2 regions of the Chryseobacterium sp. KCF3-3 genome follow, and region 2 is predicted to be linked to the other one. Evidence: riboswitches for the same ligand, from Rfam matches in the RefSeq annotation. Region 2 holds a riboswitch; the other holds the start of a gene.
What was found. A riboswitch is a leader RNA that binds a small molecule or an ion and turns the genes downstream of it on or off. The one in region 2 is predicted to bind fluoride.
Positions count from the first base shown of each region.

Region 1: linked by a shared signal. The riboswitch ahead of ACKTTZ_RS00315 (L-histidine N(alpha)-methyltransferase) and the one ahead of ACKTTZ_RS16135 (voltage-gated chloride channel family protein) in region 2 are both predicted to bind fluoride.

Region 1 is NZ_AP035792.1:90,317-99,993, forward strand. Features, by position in the region: gene ACKTTZ_RS00305 (1-acyl-sn-glycerol-3-phosphate acyltransferase) at 1,452-2,594, shown strand; gene ACKTTZ_RS00310 (alpha/beta fold hydrolase) at 2,663-3,712, opposite strand; fluoride riboswitch at 4,434-4,590, shown strand; gene ACKTTZ_RS00315 (L-histidine N(alpha)-methyltransferase) at 4,555-5,019, shown strand; gene egtB (ergothioneine biosynthesis protein EgtB) at 5,110-6,282, shown strand; gene ACKTTZ_RS00325 (ABC transporter ATP-binding protein) at 6,293-7,213, shown strand; gene ACKTTZ_RS00330 (ABC transporter permease/substrate-binding protein) at 7,210-8,775, shown strand; gene ACKTTZ_RS00335 (hypothetical protein) at 8,838-9,383, shown strand; gene ACKTTZ_RS00340 (DUF3592 domain-containing protein) at 9,401-9,677, opposite strand, start outside.
Region 2 is NZ_AP035792.1:3,584,348-3,594,024, reverse strand. Features, by position in the region: gene mscL (large conductance mechanosensitive channel protein MscL) at 1-104, shown strand, start outside; gene ACKTTZ_RS16180 (D-2-hydroxyacid dehydrogenase) at 558-1,517, opposite strand; gene ACKTTZ_RS16175 (phosphoheptose isomerase) at 1,604-2,014, opposite strand; gene idi (isopentenyl-diphosphate Delta-isomerase) at 2,344-2,853, shown strand; gene ACKTTZ_RS16165 (hypothetical protein) at 2,853-3,326, shown strand; gene gcvT (glycine cleavage system aminomethyltransferase GcvT) at 3,336-4,412, shown strand; gene ACKTTZ_RS16155 (hypothetical protein) at 4,474-4,662, opposite strand; gene ACKTTZ_RS16150 (arsenate reductase family protein) at 4,809-5,165, opposite strand; gene ACKTTZ_RS16145 (acyl-CoA thioesterase) at 5,287-5,754, shown strand; gene ACKTTZ_RS16140 (GLPGLI family protein) at 5,855-6,694, shown strand; fluoride riboswitch at 6,857-6,924, shown strand; gene ACKTTZ_RS16135 (voltage-gated chloride channel family protein) at 6,956-8,263, shown strand; gene ACKTTZ_RS16130 (LysR family transcriptional regulator) at 8,624-9,499, shown strand; gene ACKTTZ_RS16125 (YeiH family protein) at 9,605-9,677, shown strand, end outside.

The DNA.
Region 1 (9,677 bases), 2.1 Mb from region 2:
GAATACATTTAGATTCCTGCGGAATGACAAGGTGGGTGTTTCTGTGTGCGTGCATAGCCACTTACTTGCTCCCGACATAATACAAACTATTCGCTTAGACTATCCACAACGTTTGTCATTCCGTAGGAATCCAGACACAGAAAGCTTGTGATAATGAATGAGGATAAAATAAGAGTTTAGATTCCTGCGGAATGACAAAGAGGGTGTTTCTATGTACACGCATAGCCACTTACTTGCTCCCGACATAATACAAACTATTCACTTAGACTATCCACAACGTTTGTCATTCCGTAGGAATCCAGACACAGAAAGTTTGTGATAATGAAGGATGATAAAATAAAAGTTTAGATTCCTACGGAATGACAAGGTGGGTGTTTCTATGTGCGTGCATAGCCACTTATTTGCTCCGACATAATACAAACTATTCGCTTAGACTATCCACAACGTTTGTCATTCCGTAGGAATCCAGGCACAGAAAGTTTGTGATAATGAAGGATGATAAAATAAGAGTTTAGATTCCTACGGAATGACAAAGAGGGTGTTTCTATGTACACGCATAGCCACTTACTTGCTCCAGACAAAATACAAACTATTCACTTAGACTATCCACAACGTTTGTCATTCCGTAGGAATCCAGGCACAGAAAGCTTGTGATAATGAAGGATGATAAAATAAGAGTTTAGATTCCTGCGGAATGACAAAGTGGGCGCTTATTTGTGCGTGCATAATCTCTTATTTACTCCAGACATAATACAAACTGTTCACTTAGACTATCCACACCGTTTGTCATTCCGTAGGAATCCAGGCACAGAAAGCTTGTGATAATGAAGGATGATAAAATAAGAGTTTAGATTCCTGCGGAATGACAAAGTGGGCGCTTATTTGTGCGTGCATAATCTCTTATTTACTCCAGACATAATACAAACTGTTCACTTAGACTATCCACACCGTTTGTCATTCCGTAGGAATCCGGACACAAAAAGCTTGTGATAATAAATGAGGATAAAATAAGAGTTTAGATTCCTACGGAATGACAAAGAGGGTGTTTCTATGTACACGCATAGCCACTTACTTGCTCCGACATAACACAAACTATTCGCTTAGACTATCCGCTCTGTTTGTCATTCTGTAGGAATCCCAGCTGCGCAAAGTCTCCTGACTTTGAGCCAATAATAAAAGCAATTCCTTTACAATATGCTCCAAAGTCGGGAGACTTCGGAGAGCTGGAATCTCAATATAACACGTTTAAGTTTAGGCTAAAGCCAAAGGGATGTTTTCTTATTAAAATGGGCTAAAGCCCATTTCTATTGAATTTCTACTACAGACTAAGAGAGAAGAGTGCTGTCGAACCCAAACTCCTACGCCCTTCATAATACTTTAACACCCTTTATACCCTCTCCCCCGATAAATTTTCGTTCTTTTGCAAAAAGTTTTAATTTTTACCTAACCGCATGTCTAAGTTTGATGAAATCCGGTATTTCTATGATCAGGAAGTGAATGAGAGATTACAGAGCATAGCCCGTGATCCCATGATGAAAGCCTTTATGAATTTTACTTTTCCTGATACAAATGAGCAGGTTTGGCTGGAACAGTTTAAGAATGTTCATTCCATCAGTGATTTTCAGCATCAGTTTGTAGCCTTTGCCGTTCGCCAGATTCTTGCAAAAAGTTCTGATGGCTTAACGACTTCAGGATTTGATAAGCTGGATAAAAACACCTCTTACCTTTTCATCTCGAACCACAGAGATATCGTTCTGGATACTTCACTGCTTAATCTGGTATTGCTGGAAGGTGGTTATGTAATGACGGCTTCTGCTATTGGAGATAATCTTGTCCGCAAGAACTTCTTAAACGTACTGGCTAAACTGAACCGTAACTTTCTAGTACAAAGAGGTCTGCCGCTTCGTGAACAACTTACCAGTTCACAGACGATGTCTGAGTATATTAAAGAGCTGCTTCTTCAGGAAAACCGTTCTGTATGGATTGCCCAGCGTGAAGGCCGTACCAAAAACGGTAACGATTCTACCCAGCAAGGTGTTTTGAAAATGCTTGCCATGGCAGCCGGAGACCAATCATTGATAGATTATTTTAAAACATTAAAGATTGTTCCGATCTCCATCTCTTATGAGTATGATCCTACAGATTCGTTAAAAATGCCTCAGCTGCTGGCACAACACAGGGATGAGGAATATATTAAAGGGAAAAATGAAGATTTCACCAACATCATCAGCGGAATTCTGGGCCAAAAGAAACGCATTCACCTTCATGCCGGAAATGTTCTGGATAAAGAACTGGATGAAATAGCAGCAACTATTGACAATAAAAACAAGCAGCTGCAGGCCATTGCACAGGTAATTGACCGCTCTATCATCAGTAATTATAAGCTTTGGCCAACCAAGTACATCGCTTACGATCTGCTTCATAACACAAATACGTACGCTTCCGAATATACGGAACAGGAAAAACAGTTATTTGCCCGCAGACTTGAAATGCGCATTGATCCGTCGGATCCTGTTTCCAGAGAATATTTCCTGGCCATGTACGCCAATCCTTTGGTGAATAAACTGAAGGTTGAAGAAGAATCTAAAAACTAGTTTAGGATACTATAAAGATAAAAAACCACTGTTATTGAGCAGTGGTTTTGTTGTATTCTTTCAGATTTTTATTTGGATTGCGACATGGAGTCTACTTCTATGATTGCATCTGCAAACGCTTTTGGAGCTTCCTGTGGCAAATTGTGTCCAATTCCTCCCGTGAGAGTATGGTGCGCATATTGACCTGTAAATCTGGAAGCATAACTTTCCGGGGCAGGAAATGCAGCTCCGTTGGCATCGCCTTCCAGGGTAACAGTTGGAACTGTAATCGATGGAGATTTTGCCAGTTTCGCTTCAAACGCATCGTATTGTTTTTCTCCTTTAGCCAATCCCAGACGCCAGCGGTAATTGTGAATTACAATATCCACATGATCAGGATTATCGAATGCTTTAGCAGAACGCTCGTAGGTCTGGTCATCAAAAGTCCATTTTGGAGAAGCCGTTTTCCATATCAATTTGTTAAATGCCATAGTATTCGCTTTGTACCCTTTATACCCTCTTTCTGTTGAAAAATAATACTGATACCACCATAAAAATTCAGCGTTGGGGGGAAGAGGTTTTTCGTTTGCTTTTGGGCTTCCTATTAAATATCCGCTTACAGCCACCAAACCTGTACAGCGTTCAGGCCATAGTGCGGCCATAATATCAGCCGTTCTTGCACCCCAGTCAAAGCCGCCAATGATCGCTTTATCAATTTTCAGAGCATCCATAAAAGCAATGATGTCCAATGCAACAGCACTCTGCTGACCATTTCGTTTGGTATCCGGTGAGACAAAGGTAGTGGTTCCATAGCCTCTTAAATAAGGAACTAACACACGGTAGCCTTTTTCAGCAAGTATAGCGGAGGACTCTTCAAAACTATGGATATCATAAGGCCATCCATGAAGAAGGATCACAGGTTTTCCATTGGCTGGACCTACTTCTGCATATCCAACGTTCAACAGTCCGGCTCTTATTTGCTTTGTATTCTGGAAAGCAGTTTTTACAGCTAGGTTTTCAATGTTTTTCCCACCAGTGGTATACGTCTGTGCTTTTAAAGACAAAAGCCCCATTCCCATCAAAATAAACAGGGATAAAATGGATTGTATTTTTTTACTGAAATTCAATGTAGTATTCATAATAGTGATGTTTTGTGATGGTAAAATTATGGTAAAGCAGAGCTCGAAATAAGGACAACTACTTTGAACAGGTCATATTGAATGGTGAATACTGATTTTCGGGTGGTAAACCGGACAGCTTCCCTACTCTTCTTCACTGGTTTTACTTTCAAAAGAAAGGATTCCTGATGGATAAAAAAATACCACATCTGATAAAAACCTCATGATAATCATCCTATTAAGAGTAAAATTGTTTATATTTAATTAGATATATGCAAAGAATTGTCATGTTGTAAAAGGCAGGATAATTGCAATAATCTACGAAATCACACAAAATAAGACTTATGAATGTACAGTTAGACCCACAATCTAAGACTGAAGAGAATGCTGTTGATCATTTCCGTTCAGATGTTTTGAACGGACTCCAGAATACTCCTAAAAAATTATCTTCAAAATATTTTTACGATAAGATCGGCGATCATCTTTTTCAGCAAATAATGGCCATGCCTTCCTATTATCTGACCCGTTGTGAACTGGATATTTTCAAAAATAAAACAGATGAACTTATAGATCTGCTTATTCCAGGAGACGAACCTTTTGACCTGATTGAATTAGGAGCAGGAGACGCCATGAAATCGACCTACTTACTTGAACAGCTGATCAGGAAAGGGATTGACTTTACTTACATGCCGATTGATATCTCAGGAAATATCCTTTCCATACTCCACAAAAAACTAAGCAGCCAGCTTCCGGAAATGAAAATTACCTGTCTGGAAGGAGATTATTTTGAAATGCTTCAAAAAACCGCTTCCTTATCGGACCGGAGAAAAGTTGTTCTATTTTTAGGAAGTAATATCGGGAATATGACTCCTGAAGAAGCTGATGATTTCTGCCTGCATCTGAATAACAATCTATCTCCAAAAGATCGTGTATTGATAGGATTTGACCTCAAGAAAAATCCACACATTATTCTGGAGGCTTATAATGACAAAGAAGGAATTACCGCTTCTTTTAACCTAAATCTTCTTACCCGTATCAACAATGAACTGGGTGGTAATTTTGATCTGAAACAATTTCAGCATTACCAGACTTATGATCCGGTTACCGGAGCCTGCAGAAGTTTTCTGATCAGCCTTATCAGCCAGGATGTGACGATTGACAATACAAAGATTTCTTTTGATGAAAACGAACTTATCGACATGGAAATCTCACAGAAATTCTCTCCTGAAAAGATCAGGGAATTGGGCGAAAAATCAGGTTTTACCATCACAGGAGAGATCAAAGATGCTAAAAAATGGTTTGTAGACAGCATCTGGCAGGTAAAATAAAAAAAGATGATACACACAGCACATCTGCAAAAGTGAAAAAATAAAACCTCCTTATTTCATTGAAATTCAATCATTAAAAAACTAAAAGACATGACACCAGAGATCACCACAAAAGATATTACTAAAAAGTATAAGGACATCCGCAGACGTTCTGAGGAAATCTGTGCTCCACTGGAAATCGAGGATTATGTAGTACAGCCGATTGTAGATGTAAGCCCTCCGAAATGGCATCTGGGTCATACCACCTGGTTTTTTGAGACTTTCATTCTTACCCCGCATTTTCCGGATTATAAAGTTTTTGATCCACAGTATAATTTTGTTTTCAACAGCTACTATGAGACCATCGGAGCACGGGTGATCCGCACTGACCGCGGAAACCTCAGCCGTCCTTCTGTTTCAGAGGTGTATCAATATCGAAAATATGTAGATGAGCATATGGAAGCTTTTCTTGAAAGCTCATTTCTAACAGAAGCTCTTGAACCGCTGTTGGAACTGGGGCTTAACCATGAGCAGCAGCACCAGGAATTATTAGTCACCGACATTAAATATATTTTAGGACATAATCCGCTTTTCCCTGCCTATACAAAAGAAGAAAAACCCAGACAAAACAGCTCCGAAGATCTCGAAATGCTCAGGTTTTCCGAAGGAGTTTATGAAATTGGATATAAAGGAGATGGATTTTGCTTTGATAATGAATTAGGAAGGCATAAAGTATATCTTCCAGACTTTGAAATTGCCAGCCGTCTCGTCACCAATAGTGAATATTTAGAATTTATGAAAGCAGGCGGGTATGAAGATTTCAGACACTGGCATGCGGAAGGATGGGACTGGGTGAAACAGAATGCTGCAAAATCTCCGCTATACTGGCATTATATCGAAAATAAATGGATGTATTATACCCTCAACGGCTTACAGGAAATAGACCCTGATGCTCCATTGTGCCACATCAATTTCTATGAAGCCTCTGCTTTTGCCTCCTGGAAAGGAATGCGTCTGCCCACTGAAGAAGAATGGGAAACGGCTTCCGTTTATTTTGACTGGGGAACACGCTGGGAATGGACAAATTCTGCTTATCTGCCTTATCCTCATTTTAAGAAAGAAGCAGGTGCTGTAGGTGAATATAACGGGAAATTCATGATCAACCAAATGGTTTTAAGAGGAGCTTCGGAAGCCACACCTCCGGGACACAGCAGAAATACATACCGCAATTTTTTTCAGCCCAATTTAAAATGGCAGTTCACAGGAATCAGACTTGCTCAGTAATTTTTTACCGATGATCACAGTAGAATCAATTTCAAAGAGTTTTAATGGAAAAAAAGCAGTAGATCAAATTTCTTTTCAGGCATTTGATCAGGAGATTCTTGTTCTTTTAGGAACCAGCGGGTGCGGGAAAACCACCACGCTTAAGATGATCAACCGTCTCATAGAAGCAGATTCCGGAAATATTTTCATAGATGACAAAAACATCCGTGATCAGAAAGCCGAGGAACTGAGAATGGGAATTGGTTTTGTCATGCAGCATTCGGGGTTATTTCCCCATTACACGATTCAGCAGAATATTGCAGTAGTTCCTGAGCTGTTGAAATGGGACAAAAAGAAAACAGAGAGAAAAACGCATGAGCTTTTGGCTAAACTCCATCTTTCTGAAGAGGTACTTTCCCGATTCCCCCACGAGTTGAGCGGCGGACAACAGCAACGTGTAGGTATTGCAAGAGCCTTGATTGCAGATAATCCTGTTTTGCTGATGGATGAACCTTTCGGAGCACTTGATACGATTACCAAGGCTGATATTCATTCTGAATTTAAATCTTTGGAAGAACTTAAAAGTAAAACCATCATACTGGTTACTCACGATGTACAGGAAGCCTTTGAGTTGGGACATAGGATTTGTCTGATGGATCAGGGAAAAATTGTACAGACTGGTACTCCCAGTGAAATGCTTTACCATCCTGAAAATGACTTTGTACTTGATTTTTTTGCTAAAAACCGTCTTTTATTAGAGTATAAAGTAACATCGTTGCATCATATCAGTCCGTTTCTTACGCCTGAAAATTCATACTACAGACCAAACGGTACGGGTAGTACAAGTGTCTGGGATATTTTACAGCAATTGAGTTCTGATCACCAAAACGCTGAAGTGTATGAAGAAGTGGTCAGAGCATTTAATCAGTATAGAAAATCACAGATGGTATGACGCAGCAACAGAGTCTTTGGCAATTTATTGCGGAACAGCACGAAAAACTAACCACTCAGATTATTCAGCATCTTGGGCTTACCTTTTTGTCTTTGCTTCTGGCTATCATTGTTGGAGTGCCATTAGGAATACTTATTTCCAGAAAAAAGAAACTTTCAAGCCCGGTGCTGGGTATTGCCGGTATTTTACAGACCATTCCGAGTATTGCATTGCTGGGATTTATGATTCCTGTTTTAGGCATTGGCCCGAAGCCTGCTATTGCCGCTTTATTGATCTATGCTCTCCTTCCCATTATCCGGAATACCTATACCGGAATTACGGGTGTAGATCCGGCAGTCATTGAGGCAGCCAAGGCCATGGGAATGAACAGAAGCCAGCTTCTTTTTAAGGTAAAGCTACCTTTAGCCATGCCGGTTATCATCGCAGGCATCAGGACAGCTGCTGTTATTAATGTTGGAGTGGCTACTCTTGCCTCTTTTGTGGCAGCAGGTGGTTTGGGAGAGTTTATCTTCGGAGGAATTTCACTCAACAATACGAATATGATATTGGCTGGGGCCATTCCAGCGGCATTATTGGCTGTTTTTCTGGATCAGGTTATTGCCATGATTCAGAAATCGGGGTACCGTTTTTTTCAAAAACTGAAATATATTCTTCCTGTTATTCTTATTATTCTGGGAATAGGATATGTTCTGATTTTTGGGTCACACCGTACAATTAAAGCGGGTTTCACACCGGAATTTATGGGGAGACAGGATGGTGATATCGGACTTCGTTCAGTCTATGGACTCAATGTGAATCCTCTTGTGGTAAGCGATGCGATTATGTATAAGGCTGCTTATGAGAATGAACTGGATCTGATCAGCGGATATTCTACAGACGGCAGAATCAAAGCCTATGATCTGTATGTACTGAATGATGATAAAAAAATATTTCCCCCTTATTATGCAGCTCCCATCATCAAGACCAAAACTCTGAAAAAATTTCCGGAATTGGAAACAACTTTAAACCTACTGGCTGGAAAGTTCAGTGATTCTATCATGACGGATCTGAATTACAGAGCTGATCATCTTCATCAAACCCCGGAAAAGATTGCAAAAGATTTTCTCATCAGAAATAATCTGTATAAAAGTTCCCGAAAAGGAAATTCCGGAACTGTGAGAATTGGTTCAAAAATCTTTGGGGAACAATATATTCTCGCAGAAATGTATACCCTGCTTATTGAAGGATACACAGATTATAAAGTGGAAACGAAAACAGGGTTAGGAGGAACAAAAATATGTTTTGATGCTCTAATGAATGATGCCATAGATTTTTACCCTGAATATACGGGAACAGGGCTTCTGGTTCTTTTAAAGCCAACAGCAGAGACTATCAAAAATGTTTCCAAAAGTCCTGGTACAACCTATCAGTATGTGAATGCAGAGTTTGAAAAACAATATGGAATTCAATGGCTTAAACCGTTGGGGTTTAACAATGCTTATGCTCTGATGATGCGAAGAAAACAGGCTGAAAAGCTTCATATCAAAAATATATCTGATCTTACCCATTATTTTGATCAATAGTCTTTTGAAAACAATCAGTTTTTTCAAAAATAGTATCTTCGTATCTTAAAAAATTTGACAAAATGAAGAAAATGCTATTTCTGGCCTCCGCTCTACTTGTTCTCAATTCATGTGTGGTAAGAACGGCTACAAAAGTAGTATCAGGCGCAGTAAGCTTAAGTTATAAAGCAGTAAAAGGAACTGTAAACGGAATCAGCTGGGCCGTAAGCAAGGCGAAAGGAAAAATTGATGAAGACCGTGTGGATGGTACATGGAAAATCGTAGGTGTGTATCGTGGTTCTTTCGAGGATTTTTCAAAAGATCAGAATCCTGATGGTTCATTTACTTCGGAATGTACGGAAGGTTTTGATCAGATTGTTTTCAAGGCTAAAAAATCTAAATTCAAGCCTGTACATTGCAGCACACAGGATGAAGATTGGGTAAAATATTCTATGGAATTTGGAAAAAATCCTTCCACGAAAGAAAAGGAAAACTATATTGAGTACAATTCCAACAATTATATTTCTGTGATTGATGTTACTAATAAAACTATGGTTCTGGAAGGCAATCTGATGCCTAAATTAGGATTTTCCGGAGCTAAATTATATCTTCTTGAAAAGGTAAAATAGAAATACAGAGGGTGAGGTTATTTCAAAAACTGCTCTGCAATAAAATAACCTCCTCCTACTACCAATAATGGCAAAGCGATAGAAATCAGCACCAAAGGCCACACAAAAATTCTGAAATAAGTATACAAACTTACGGAAGACGGATCGTCAGGATTATAAATAACAGTTTCTGTTTCTCCTACTGACCAGGCTGAAGGATTGGTACCTTCCGGCAGTTCGTAGGTATATTCTATATTATTCCGGGCCTGGAAGGTAAACAGAGGGCTAAATACTATTCCATCCGAGTCTTCATAT
Region 2 (9,677 bases):
CTAACAAAGTGAACAAGAAAGAGGCTCCGGCTCCTGCAGGTCCTACAGAAGATCAGAAATTACTGACTGAGATCAGAGATTTATTGAAAAGCAAAAATATCTAATCTGTAACCACAGTTTTTAAAATAAAAAAGAGAGGCTGTCCAAAAAGGGCAGTCTTTTTTTATGCGACCCGTTACTGTCCGATAAAAAGTATAAATACATTGAAAATATTAATATTTATGCTATGAATTAACAGGTCGCTCCTCCGGAGCTCTAATTTTAAAACAAATACGTTCTATTAACAGTCAGCTCCCATAGGAGCTAAATTTGATCCCGTCGGGATCTACTGTTAGTAGAAAAATGAAATCCCAATAAAATAAAGCTCCGGAGGAGCGACCTTTTGATTCTATTTAAATTTTATCGAATAAGAATGTTTTTTTATTTAAAATGTCAGACCTAAGGTTGATTCAAGACATTTATATGACTCTCAAACTCTTCAAAATTCTATCAACAAAAAATTGAGGCTGCCCAAACTTTTTGGACAACCTCTTTTGCTATATTATATCGTTTTCAGATTATTGAATCTGTAAGATACTTGAAATCTGCTCTGCCAGGGAAAGACCGATTCTATCCTGTGCTTCCAGAGTAGACGCTCCTGTGTGAGGAGTAAGAGAGATTTTAGAATGAGTAAGGATTTCTTTAGAAGGTGTTGGCTCATTAATGAAAACATCTAATCCGGCAAATCTTACTTTACCTGAATCCAAAGCCTGAATCAAAGCTGTTTCATCAATAACTCCTCCTCTTGAGCAGTTCACAATAGCCACTCCTTCTTTCATCATTTCAAATTCATTCTCACCGATCATATAACCGTCTTTCTGCGCCGGAACGTGTAAAGTAATGAAGTCTGAATGTTTTAGCACTTCCTGAAGTGGTTCAGTTTCGATATCTACGTTGATGAACTGATTGTTGTAAAACTTCACTTTGATACTTGCTTTTCCAACATTATTATCAGCCGCTACTACTCTCATTCCAAGTCCTAAAGCGATTCTTGCTACTTCCTGCCCGATTCTTCCCATTCCTACAATACCAATGGTTTTTCCTCTTAATTCAATCCCTGCAGCATAGGCTTTTTTAAGACCTCCAAATTCAGTATCACCTACCAAAGGCATTTTTCTGTTGGAATCCTGAAGAAATCTTGCCCCGGAAAATAAATGGGCAAAAACAAGTTCAGCCACAGATTCTGAAGATGCAGAAGGCGTATTGATCACATGGATACCTTTTTCTCTTGCGTAATCTACATCAATATTATCCATACCTACTCCACCTCTACCAATAATATCGATGGACGGACATCCGTCAATAATATCTTTTCTTACCTGTGTAGCACTTCTTACCAATAAAGTACGGATTTTGTGCTCATTAATATAATCTACTAAAAACTCCTGAGGAACTTTTGTAGTAATCACTTCAAAGCCTTTTTCTGTCAATGCATCTATTCCAGATTGATCCAGGCCGTCGTTTGCTAAAACTTTCATAAAATATCAAGTATATTAAAAAATGAAAGATTTAAAAATTAACGGAACAGGTTCACATTTAATCTTTAAATCTTTGAATTATATTTTTATTCGCCGTCTTCTTTGAATACTTCAATGGTCACTTGCTTTTCAACCAAATCCGTAAATCTTCCTTTATATCTTGTAGCTCTTACCAGGTGGTTGTCTATCCAGTGATAATTTCCTCCTCTTGGTTTTCCGCAAAGCACACTGTGGTATTTGAAGCCATGCTTATCCAGCCAGTCGATCGTGATTTGTTTTAGATTTTCGGTTCTTGAAGTAAAAAAGCAGATCTGATGTCCTTCGTCATACCATCTGTTGATCGTTTCCAGTGCATCAGGATATGGTTCGCAGGTAACCATTCTTTCCGGCTCTTCATTGGGAACGTCATCCGTAATGGTTCCGTCGATATCTATTAAGTAATTTTTTATTCCATCCTTTAGAATAGGACTAATGTGTTCAATGTATTCTAATTCCATTACTAAATATTAAGTAACAAAGTTAGCGTTTTTACAACTATCAGGTATATTAATCTTAGTTTATGTTAATATTTTACTACAAAAACTATTATTTAAAGAATAATATCAATATTTTATTCATCATTTCACCCGAAAAAGTTAAAAATTTTCGTTTCGTATTTTGTTTTTTAAATAATAAAGTGAAAACGTAAAAGAAAATCAATTAAGCAATTAACAAATTTACCTGTTTGCATTGCCGGCTTCTTCGTCATCTTGTATCATGATTACAAAAAGCATGATGTTTATCTAAAAATTTCCAAAATACATTAATTACTCTTACATTTGTAGGAATGGAAGAATTTGTCGTTTTAGTAAATCCTGAAGATGAAGTTTTAGGGCTGATGGAGAAACAGCAGGCTCACATCAATGGCCTGTTACACCGTGCTTTTTCTGTATTTCTTTTCAACAGTAATGGGGAAATGCTATTGCAGAAAAGAGCGTCAGGAAAATACCATTCTCCCAATCAATGGACCAATGCTGTATGCTCACACCCACGAGAAGGGGAAACTTATCTAGAAGGAGCAGTACGCAGACTGAAGGAAGAACTGGGAATTGAGGCAGAGCTTTCAGAAAAATTCAATTTTATTTACAAAGCAGATGTAGGAGGTGGCCTTTGGGAACACGAGCTGGATCATGTATTTGTAGGAAATCATGAAACTGATTTCAATTTAAATAAAGAGGAAGTGGAAGAAGTAAGATTCATTTCTATGGAAGATCTGGATAAAGAAATTTCCGAACAGCCTGAAAACTTTACGGAATGGTTCAAAATCATCCTCGAAGAATATAAACACCACTTTTAATGATGAAAAAAATATTGCTTTTTTCTGCTTTTCTGACAGGAAGTCTTTTTTTTGCCCAAAAGGCAGGTGTATTTGACACTCCGAACTACTCTATCAATGTTCCTGAAGGTTGGAAATCCACCAACGACAGTGAGATCATCAATATTTTCCCTACCAGCCAGATCGGTGCTATTACCATCTCGGAATATCATGATCTTTCTCTTCCAAAAGAAGAAGTGAAAAAATTCATCCTGGCCCTTTATCAATCCCAGGATGAAGAGAAAAAAGTAAAAGCAAAAAAGAGCCAAAAAGGATATACAGAATATCTGTATGAACATTTTGATGAAAAAGAGAAGCTGTTCTGGATTACCAAGGCTTTTCAAAAAGATAAAAACTTATATTTAGTTTCCATCAACTGTGGCCAGAAGTTCTGGAACGGAAACTATATGACCCTATTCAATGAGACTTTTAACAGTTTTAAAATAAAGAAATAAAAATTAAATATGAAGAAAACAGCCTTGTACGACAAACATGTTTCTTTGGGAGCTAAGATCGTACCTTTCGCAGGTTTTGAAATGCCTGTTCAATATTCAGGGGTTACAGAAGAGCACTTTGCCGTAAGAGAAAAAGCAGGATTATTTGATGTTTCCCACATGGGACAGTTTTTCATCGAAGGACCAGGCTCAAAAGATCTTTTGCAGTATGTAACTACTAATAATGTAGATGCACTTGAAAACGGAAAAGCTCAGTATTCTTGTCTTCCCAACGAAAACGGAGGAATTGTAGACGACCTTATCGTTTACAAAATGGAAGATGACAAATATTTTGTAGTAGTAAATGCCTCCAATATTGATAAAGACTGGAATCATATTTCAAAATACAATACTTTCGGAGCTAAAATGACCAATGCTTCTGATGAGATGTCATTATTGGCAGTTCAGGGGCCAAAAGCTACTGAAATTCTTCAGAAACTTACGGAAGTAAACCTTTCAGAAATTCCTTACTATCATTTTACCGTAGGAAGTGTTGCAGGAGAAAATGATGTGATCATTTCAAACACTGGTTACACAGGAAGCGGAGGTTTTGAGATTTATTTCAATAATGCAAGTGCTGAAAAACTTTGGGATGCTGTAATGGAAGCAGGTAAAGAAGAAGGAATCATTGCTTGTGGACTGGCTGCCAGAGATACTTTAAGATTAGAAAAAGGATTCTGCCTTTACGGAAATGATATCGACGATACTACATCTCCAATTGAAGCTGGTTTAGGATGGATCACTAAATTTGATAAAGACTTCGTTTCTAAAGATGTTTTTGCAAAACAGAAAGAAGAAGGAGTTGGAAGAAAATTGGTAGGTTTCGAATTGACAGACAAAGGAGTTCCAAGACATGACTATCCTGTAGTAGATGCTGAAGGAAATGTGATTGGAAAAGTAACTTCTGGAACACAGTCTCCAATGAAGAAAGTAGGTTTAGGTCTTGCTTATGTAGACAAACCACATTTCAAATTAGGATCTGAGATCTTTATTCAGGTAAGAAACAAGAACATTCCTGCAAAAGTGGTAAAAGCTCCTTTTGTATAATCTGTTCTGAAGATATACTTAAATAAGAGAGGCTGTGATGTGTTCACAGCCTCTTTTTTGTCTAATAACAGATACAGCAGATTTTCCTGTCGGGAGAACAGGCATCACCTACCCCGGGAGTATTGGAAAGCACTCCGCCTGCAGGAAAACATAATGTATTACAGTTAACCGGAAGGTTTTTCCCTCCACCATTAATTTCCTTTAAGGCTGATCTGTTAAGATTCTTTGTTTTTGAAAAGTTTGTTTTCATGATGTAATTTTTGGTGATCATAAATATAGTCATAAATCACAACAAAACATTAAAAATCAACAACATAAAACACACTCCCAAATAAAAACAACCGGCTTAACAATAGAAATCATTAAGCCGGATAAATTAACTCGTTAAAGTTTTATTTATTCATGTACCCCAAAGAACTTCTGCAGTTCTTCAACATTTTTCTTATCATTTCCAACGAAAATCTCCTTATCAGTAATAAATACAGGTCTTTTCAGGAAGGTGTAGTGATCCAGCAATAATTCTTTAAAATCTTTTTCGGTCAAAGATTTCACATCCAGCCCTCTCAGTTTGATCTGAGTAGATTTTTTGCTGAATAATGCTTCGTATGATTTTGTTTTTTTATGCATTTCCACCAATTCTTCTTTCGTAATCGGCTCTTTTTTGATTTCGCGAAGCTCCCAGTCTGTAAGATCGAATTGGGCTAAAATTTTTCTGCAGGTATCACATGTGTTGAGATAAAATACTTTCTTCATTACGGTTTCTAAATCTGTTATGGGTTAAAATTCTCTTTCATTGAAAGTTTCGTCTTTCAAAAGTAGGATTTAATCTAAAACTTTGGAAATTATTAAATAACTTTATTCAAATTTTATAAAGATGCAGAACAAGCCTATTACTTTTCAGTTTATTTCGGAGCCTTCAGATGTTAATTACGGAGGAAATGTACATGGAGGAAGTGTTATGAAATGGATTGACCAGGCGGGTTATGCATGTGCGACAACCTGGAGTGGTAATTATTCCGTCACGGTGTATGTAGGTGGAATCCGTTTTTACGATCCAATTAAAATCGGTGAAGTGGTAAAAGTAGATGCACAGGTGATCTATACCGGAACATCCAGTATGCATATTGCCATCAATGTCTTTTCCCGAAACCTGAAACAGCCGAATTTTGAGAAAAAAACCCACTGTATTATTGTTTTTGTGGCGGTAGACGAAAACGGAAAGAAACTTCCTGTACCGAAATGGATCCCCGAAACAGAAGAAGAAAAGCAGCAGGAAATTTACGCTAAGCGCCTGATGGAGTTGAGAACGCAGATTGAGAATGAAATGAAACCGTTTTTGTAAGAGCGGGTTTCGAGATGCAAGAGTACGAGGTTCAAAGTTTAAGGTTCAGGGTTTAACGTTTTTGAGAAATCAATGACAAAAAGACGACCAATCACATGATATGAAAAGTATTTTCACCTTAACGGCATTGCTTATGATAGCTTTGTGTCCGGCTCAGACGCATCGGTTTATGTATGAACTGCAATATAAGATGGATTCTACCGAAACCTCTTATGAAAAGCTGAATATGATACTGGATATTACTCCCAAAGAGGTAAAATTCTACGGAAGAAATCTCATTACAACGGATTCTTTAAACAAGAAATTCGGGATGAATACCAGTCATACGGATATGTCCGGACAGGTAGTGAAAAGAAAAATCAATTCTTTTGATAATGAGAATTTCATTAATATTAAAAATGGATATTACTCCTTTAAAACTACAGATAAAATAAACTGGATAATCTCTGATGAAACCAAAAAGGTAGAAAATTATACATTACAAAAAGCCACTACCCGATTTGGAGGAAGAAACTGGATCGCCTGGTTCTGTAAAGATATTCCTTTTAATGAAGGACCATTTAAACTCCGAGGATTGCCAGGTTTAATTTTTGAGCTTTCTGATACCAAAAAGAACTTCATTTATCATCTTATTAAAAGTCAGGAACTGCCGGAAGTCTATCCGACAGATAACTTTATTGAATCCAATTTCGGAAACAAAGCCATTTCTATCAATGAAAAGCAAAAATATAAACTGATCATGGAATTTTACAACGATCCTTTTGCTTTCGAGAGAAACAATTTCAGCAAATCCAATAATGATCTTAAAATTAATATCAATGGAAAAGAAATCCGGAATGTAGATGAATTGAATACCCAAACCAAAAGTATGCAGGAAGTCATAAGAAAATACAACAATCCGCTTGAGATTGATAAAGCAATGCATTATCCAATATATTAAAACGATGGTTTATTTTTAAGTTTAGGCTAAAGCCTGAGGAAAGTTAAAAATTTATTTAGGTGGGCTAAAGCCCACCTCTATTGATGTTGACATCCGGATACTTAATGGTAATATCTTTTATCTTTTATCTTTTATCTTTTTATCATAATTCTTATATTTGCAGTATCAAAAGGAAATGGTGTTCTTCCTTACCCAACCGCTTTACAAAAGCTGATGACGCCTGATTAAAAGATTATTAACAAATAACTAATCAGGATTATCATGTCAAAAAGTCAAAGAACACCAGCTAAAAAAGCAATTTTTCTTACTCATTTTTTCTTCAGAAAATTTCCGGCTCTACCCTATATTTTAAAATGGCTGTGTATCAGTATCATTATTGGAACTTTAGTAGGAACCGCTTCAGCAGGATTTCTTCAATCTCTGGAATGGGCAACAAACTTCAGAGAAAACCATCTCTGGCTGATTGCATTGCTTCCTGTAGCGGGATTCCTGATAGGACTTCTTTATTATTACTTCGGGAAAGATGTAGAAGCAGGAAACAATCTGTTAATTGATACTATTCATGAGCCTAAGGGAATCATTCCTTTTAAAATGGCACCTTTTGTTTATCTCGGAACGATTGTAACCCATTTTTTCGGAGGCTCTGCAGGCCGTGAAGGAACAGCACTTCAAATGGCGGGAGCTATCGCTGATCAGCTTACAAAACCTTTTAAGCTCGACAGAAACGACAGAAAAATATTGGTTATTTCAGCGATTGCTGCTGGATTTGGCTCTGTTTTCGGAACTCCACTTGCAGGAGCAGTTTTTGGTCTTGAAGTTTTTCTGATCGGAAGAATTCGTTACAATGCCATTTTTCCGGCATTCGCTTCTGCAATTCTGGCAGACTGGGCAACCAATCTCTGGAATGTAAAACATACTCATTATCATATTGATTTTATTCCCAAACTGGAGTTTTTACCCATTCTCTACAGTATTCTGGCGGGTATTGTCTTTGGAATCTGTGCGGCTGCTTTCAGTAAAATCATCCATTGGATGGGCTCTCTTTTCAAATCAAAAATCAAATATCCTCCGCTTCGTCCTGTTGTAGGAGGAATCATTATAGCACTTGCTGTTTTTGCAATGGGAACAACCCGCTATATCGGATTGGGAGTTCCTGTGATTGTAGAATCTTTTGAAAAGCAGCTTCCATTATATGATTTTGCATTAAAAATGATTTTTACCATTGTTACGCTTTCCGCTGGATTCAAAGGTGGAGAAGTCACCCCTTTATTCTTTATCGGAGCTACATTAGGAAGTGCTTTATCACTTTTCATCCCATTACCCTTCGGATTATTGGCGGGAATGGGTTTTGTAGCCGTATTTGCCGGAGCTACCAATACTCCCTTAGCCTGTATGTTGATGGGAATTGAATTATTTGGAGCGGAATGTGGTGTGTATGTGGCTATTGCCTGTGTTGTATCTTATCTTCTTTCCGGTCACAACAGCATTTATTCCAAACAGAAAATCGGAGAAGCAAAAAACAGAAGGTATGAAAATCAGCAGGACAAATCTATTTCGGATTTTTTATAAGGGGTTACGGGTTTCGAGGTGCGAGATTCGGGGTGCGAGATTCGGGATTCGGGTTGCTAGTTAAAAGGTACGAGATTCGTGGTTATGAGATTTACATTAGGTTTATTTTGTTGTGTGATGCTGGTTTTTATTGGTTCTTAGTTGTTCTCTTATAAAATCTTGAAACCCAAAATATACAATCGCATAACCAAAAATCACTCAAACTCAAAACCACAAACCTCGAATCCCGAATCTCTCAAGTTCTCAGACTCAAAAAACCCCGAAACTCGCAACTCGCATCTCATCACCCTCAAACCCTCCCACTCTCAAACTCACCAACTCCCTCACTCCATTTCCAACTATAATTCGTAATTTTACCCCATGTTCGATTACAGATTAAAAGTTTTCCATACGGTAGCTACCCGATTAAGCTTTACGAAGGCTTCAGAAGAGCTACATATTTCCCAGCCGGCTGTTACTAAACATATTAAAGAAATTGAAACTCAGATAAGTGCTAAGCTATTTGACCGTAAAGGAACTTCTATTCAATTAACCCAAAGCGGAAAGATTCTGTTTGAGCATGCAGAAAAGATCAGAAATATCTACCGTGATATGGAATTTGAGATCAGCCAGATCAATCAGCAGCATAAGGGAAAACTGATTATCGGGGCGAGTACAACTGTTGCACAGTATATTTTACCGGAGATTTTGGCCAAATTCAATTCATATTATAAAGATATTAAGATTGAACTTCTTACAGGAAATACAGAAACCATCACAACCCTTTTGAAGGAAGAAAAGATTGACCTGGGCATCATTGAAGGAGAATCACAGTCTTCTTATTTCGAGTATAAAACATTTAAGCCGGATGAAATTGTTCTGGCTGCAAAGTCAGATCACCCTCTTGCTCATAAAACATTAAACTTAAAAGATCTGTATCAACTTGATCTGATCTTCAGAGAACAAGGTTCTGGAACTCTTGAGTTTATACAAAACAGGCTTAAAGAAAAAGAAATCAATATGAACGATCTGAATACTGTCATGCAGCTGGGAAGCAGTGAGAGTATCAAAAATTATCTTCTTCATTCGGAATGTATGGCATTTCTTTCCATCAGTACGATTTTGAATGAACTGAAAAACAATATACTGACCGTGATTGATATTAAAAATTTCAGTATTGAAAGAGATTTTCATTTTATCCTGCCTAAAGGTGAACAATCTGAACTGATCAGGCTTTTTCTGAGATTTGCAGAATAAGCAACAAGCAAAGATATAACCTTTAGTTATCCAATATAACAAAATACGATTTACTTTATAATAGTATTTTCCGGAATTTTGATGCAGATTTTAAAAGTTCGCATTATGAAAGATTTCATTCAAAATGAAATGACACGGAAAGTATTTTTTATTGTTTTGGCTGTATTATGCCTTACAC